Regions from separate parts of the Paeniglutamicibacter selenitireducens genome, predicted to be linked through region 2. Evidence: predicted binding sites of a transcription regulator. Region 2 holds the regulator's gene; the other holds the start of a gene.
The links. The regulator HrcA, encoded in region 2, represses chaperone genes, less so after heat shock. The targets are predictions, from matches to a motif close to TTNGCACTCGNNNNNNNCGAGTGCNAA.

Region 1 (2,399 bases), on a different contig from region 2:
TTACATTGAACTAATGTCTTGAGGTTCACCGTGCGGGGAACTGGATTGTTGAGGGTGTGCGATGCCAACCGAGGCGCCTGGGCTTGATTTCGAGCTTGATGAGTCCAGTGAATTGGATGAGCGTTCCCAGCGGATCCTTGCGCTGGAGCGGCAATGGTGGAAGTACGCGGGAGCGAAGGAGCAGGCCATCGCGCAGCTTTTTTCCATCTCCGCAACCAACTACTACCAACTGCTGAACACCTTGATCGACACGGACGCCGCGTTGGCCTTTGACCCCATGCTGGTCAATCGATTGCGTAGACTACGAACGACGAGGCATCGCGCTCGTTCGGCCAGAAAGGTCGAATCAGAGGCTTGAGTGCAACGCGGGTCGAAGGTTCCAGCCTTCTTCCGCGCCAGCACGACGGCATCCGCGTGTGCCCCCAAAGCTACACACATCACCGAGGACGGGCATGACCAACTATCCGCGCGATGAATTTGATCGCGTCCCAGAGTTCAGCAACCGCAGTGGTGCACACCGCGCCAACGGTTGGGCGGCTGCCGCATCCGGACGTGGCGCGCGCCCTGGCCTCCGTTGGCTGATGGTCTTCGGTGTCGTGGCCTTGCTGGTCGGGGTGTTCTCCTTCACCGCCTTGCCCAAGCTCCTGAACGACGGCGGCGCAAAGCCTCCGTCGAACGTTGCTGCGAGTGGCACTGCCTCCTCGGCAACCCCGTCCGAATCGAAGGAACCCGAAACGGAGTCCGAAAGCCCCAAGGAGTCGGACAAGTCCTCCGAACCCGCGGATGCCAGTGAATCGGAAGCAGACCCCAGCGAAAGCGCATCGAGCCTCGCCGGGGACGTCGATCTCACGCTGAAGGTTGGCGTCTACAACGGTGCCAAGAAGTCAGGCCTCGCCAACACGGTACGCACCACGTTGCAGAACGCCGGATTCACCAACGTTTCGGCAGCCAACTGGACCAAGCAGGTGGCCTCCTCGACGGTCTACTACCGCAACGAAGCAAGCCGTGCCACTGCCGAAGAGGCAGCCAAGGAGCTCGGGATCACCTCGGTTGTGAAGACGAGCAACATTCCGGGCAACATCGCCGTGGTCCTGGGGAACACCTTCAGCTAGGAACGCATCGCTGGCTATGCTCTGGGCTAACGCCCACAGCTTGCACTCTCCATGCTTGAGTGCCAAGATTTGTATTAGCACTCACGAGTTCCGACTGCTAATTCGATCGAGTTTTCGAAGCGAATCCATGCGGCCCGGAGTCTGTGTTTGAGTGAGTCCTGGACCTGAGCAGCGAGAATGTTTCACGATCGTCCCATGACATCGTGGGGCATTCGTCCGTCGCGGGCGTTGCCTCCGGTCGTAGATAAGCATGAACGTCCCGAAAGGACATAGCCGCTATGGCCAAGATCATTGCATTTGATGAGGAAGCACGCCGCGGCCTTGAGCGCGGCCTGAACATTCTGGCTGACGCCGTCAAGGTAACCCTCGGCCCGCGTGGACGCAACGTCGTTCTGGAAAAGAAGTGGGGCGCCCCCACGATCACCAACGACGGTGTCTCCATCGCGAAGGAAATCGAGCTCGAGGATCCGTTCGAAAAGATCGGCGCCGAGCTCGTCAAGGAAGTTGCCAAGAAGACCGACGACGTTGCAGGCGACGGCACCACCACCGCAACCGTCCTGGCACAGGCACTGGTCAAGGAAGGCCTGCGCAACGTTGCAGCCGGCGCCGACCCGCTGTCCCTGAAGCGCGGCATCGAGAAGGCCGTCGAGGCCGTCACCGTTGAGCTGCTGGCTTCCGCCAAGGAAATCGAAACCAAGGAAGAGATCGCGGCCACCGCATCGATCTCCGCTGGTGACGAAGAAATCGGCGCATTGATCGCCGAGGCCCTGGACAAGGTCGGCAAGGAAGGTGTCATCACCGTCGAGGAGTCGAACACCTTCGGCCTTGAGCTTGAGCTCACCGAGGGCATGCGCTTCGACAAGGGCTACATCTCCGCCTACTTCGTGACTGACAACGAGCGCCAGGAAACGGTCCTCGAGGATCCGTACATCCTGATCGTCAACTCGAAGATCACCAACGTCAAGGACATGGTCTCCATCCTGGAGAAGGTCATGCAGTCGAACAAGCCGCTGCTGATCATCGCCGAGGACATTGAGGGCGAAGCCCTTGCCACGCTGATCGTGAACAAGATCCGCGGCCTGTTCAAGTCCGTTGCCGTCAAGGCCCCGGGCTTCGGCGACCGCCGCAAGGCCATGCTTGCCGACATCGCCATCCTCACCGGTGGCCAGGTCATCTCCGAGGAAATCGGCCTGAAGCTCGAAAACGCCACCATCGACCTGCTGGGCTCTGCCCGCAAGGTCGTTGTCACCAAGGACGAAACCACCATCGTCGAAGGTGCAGGCGACG
Region 2 (2,399 bases):
GGAAGGAGCGGACCGGGCGCTGGACCTGGCCCGCACCGTTGCAGATGGTGCAGGTGACGGGCGAGGTGCCCGGGCGGCAGCAGGTGCCTTCGCAGGTCGGGCAGGTGACGGCGGTTTCCATGTCCAGCGGGTAAACAGTTCCGGCCACCGCGTCGGCCAGGTCGATGGTGGCGGTGATCAGTGCGTCGCGGCCGCGCTGCGTGCGGGAAGCCGGGCCCTGGGACTGGCCCCCGCCGCCGAAGAACTGCTCGAAGATGTCCCCGAACCCGCCGCCGAAGCCGCCCGAGCCGAACCCGGTCTGGCCGGTGCCGTTCTCGTTGCCGGTGGCGTCGTAGTTGGCGCGCTTGTCTGCGTCCGCGAGCACCTCGTAGGCGTGGGTGACCTGCTTGAACTGCTCGGCGGCATCCTCGCCCGGGTTGACGTCCGGGTGCAGCTTGCGGGCCAGCTTGCGGTAGGCCTTCTTGATTTCCTCGCCCGTGGCGTCCTTGCTGACGCCCAGAACTTCGTAGTGAGTGCTCACAGTGCTCGCTGTGTCCTTTCGTACTTCAAAAAATTGACAATGGCCCGGCGGTCAGCTGGCCAGGATTCGGGAAAGATATCTGGCGACGGCGCGCACCGCGGCCATCGAGGTGGGGTAGTTCATCCGGGTGGGGCCCAGCACGCCGATCATCGACTGCTCCCCGGGGCCGTAGCCGGTGGCCACGACGGAGGCCTCGGTCAGCGCCCCGTACTGGTTCTCGGTGCCGATGCCGACGGCGATGCCGTGGGAGTCCTGTTCGAGCTCGGAGAACAGGCGCAGCAGCACGACCTGCTCCTCCAGCACCTCGAGCACAGGGGTGATGCTCAGCGGGAAGTCGCGGTTCGCCCGGGCCAAGTTGGCCGTCCCGGCCATGACCATGCGGTCCACGGTGTTGTTGCGCGCCAGGGCGGCCAGCACCTCGGCAATGGAGCGCGCCGCCGGCAACATGCGCGGTTCGACAAGGTCGGTGGCGCCGCCGCAGAGCTTGGCAACGTCGGCGATCGGGCGGCTGCCCAGCACGCCGAGGAACACCGCGCGCAGGCGCTGTAATTCATCCTCGCCGGTTTCGGCAGGGAGCAGGATGACCCGCTGTTCGACCTTGCCGCTGGAGGCGATGAGCACCACCAGGGTCTGGCCGGCGCCGAGGCCCACGAGCTCGATGTGCCGGACCGTGGCGTTGGAGTAGTGCGGCACCTGGATCAGGGCCACCTGTTGGGTGATGTTGGCCAGCAGCCTGACGGTGTTCTCCAGGACCTCGTTGAGGTCGTGCGAGCCCTCGATCAGGGCGGCGATGGCGCGCCGTTCGGCCGGGGAGAGCGGTTTGATGTCGCCGATCTGGTCGACGAAGTGGCGGTAGCCCTTCTCGGTGGGGATGCGGCCCGAGGAGGTGTGCGGGGCCACGATGAACCCCTCTTCCTCGAGGGAAGCCATGTCGTTGCGGATCGTCGCCGCGGAGACGCCGAGGTTGTGCCGTTCCAGCAGGGCGCGGGACCCGACGGGTTCGCGTGACTGGACGTAGTCCTCGACGATGGCCCGGAGGACCTCGAGCCTGCGTGGTTCGGTCATGATCCCCTCCCGAGTGCCGGTTTGATGTGGTCGAGGACGTCTCGTGGTGCCTGGGCCGCACATCCGCCGCCGGTTAGCACTCGACACGTCCAAGTGCTAAGTCTAATACCTTCGGCCGGGTTGTTAGCATGGTTTGTTCAAACACCATGGTGCCGCGTTCACCACACCGCACCGCCGCAGCACACGGACCCACGCACCGGAAGGTGAAACCATGACCAACTACACGTGGGGCGCCCAGGACATCAGCGCCCCCGCACGACGCCAGCTTCGCAAGGTCCCGCTGAGCCTGGGGCTGCTGCTCGAGGACGTCGAGAGCGGCTGGGTGGGCGAAGTGGTCCGCATGGAGAAGTCCGGCGGCATGCGTGTCATGGCGCTTGAGGACCGCAAGGGCAGGACCAAATCCTTCCGCACCGGTTTCGGATTCCTGCTCGAGGGGGAACCCGTGGAAATCACCGAACCCGTGGCGGTCCCGGCCGCGGCCGCCGGCACGGCGCGCAGTGCCTCCGGATCCCGGATGGTGGAGAACCTGCGGGCGCGCACCGCCCGGGCCAGCCGCATTTGGGTCGAGGGAAAGCACGACGCGCAGCTGGTGGAAAAGGTCTGGGGCCACGACCTGCGGGTCGAGGGCATCGTCGTCGAACCGCTGCACGGCGTCGACGACCTGGCCGCCGCCATCCGCGACTTCTCCCCCGGCCCGCAGCGCAAGCTCGGAATCCTGGTCGACCACCTTGTCGCCGGGACCAAGGAGGCAAAGATTGCCGCCGAGGCCATGCGGGTTCCCGGCGCCGCCGGCAACGTGCTGATCGTCGGCCAC

Region 1: the regulator HrcA is predicted to act here: its motif matches at 1,187-1,213, upstream of groL (chaperonin GroEL).

Annotation. Positions count from the first base shown of each region.
Region 1 covers NZ_JBPULF010000011.1:69,889-72,287, forward strand. Annotated here, with positions in the region: gene ACSYDW_RS16655 (DUF3263 domain-containing protein) at 62-358, shown strand; gene ACSYDW_RS16660 (LytR C-terminal domain-containing protein) at 453-1,112, shown strand; gene groL (chaperonin GroEL) at 1,391-2,399, shown strand, end outside.
Region 2 covers NZ_JBPULF010000014.1:31,580-33,978, reverse strand. Annotated here, with positions in the region: gene dnaJ (molecular chaperone DnaJ) at 1-520, opposite strand, end outside; gene hrcA (heat-inducible transcriptional repressor HrcA) at 572-1,585, opposite strand; gene ACSYDW_RS18280 (DUF3097 family protein) at 1,797-2,399, shown strand, end outside.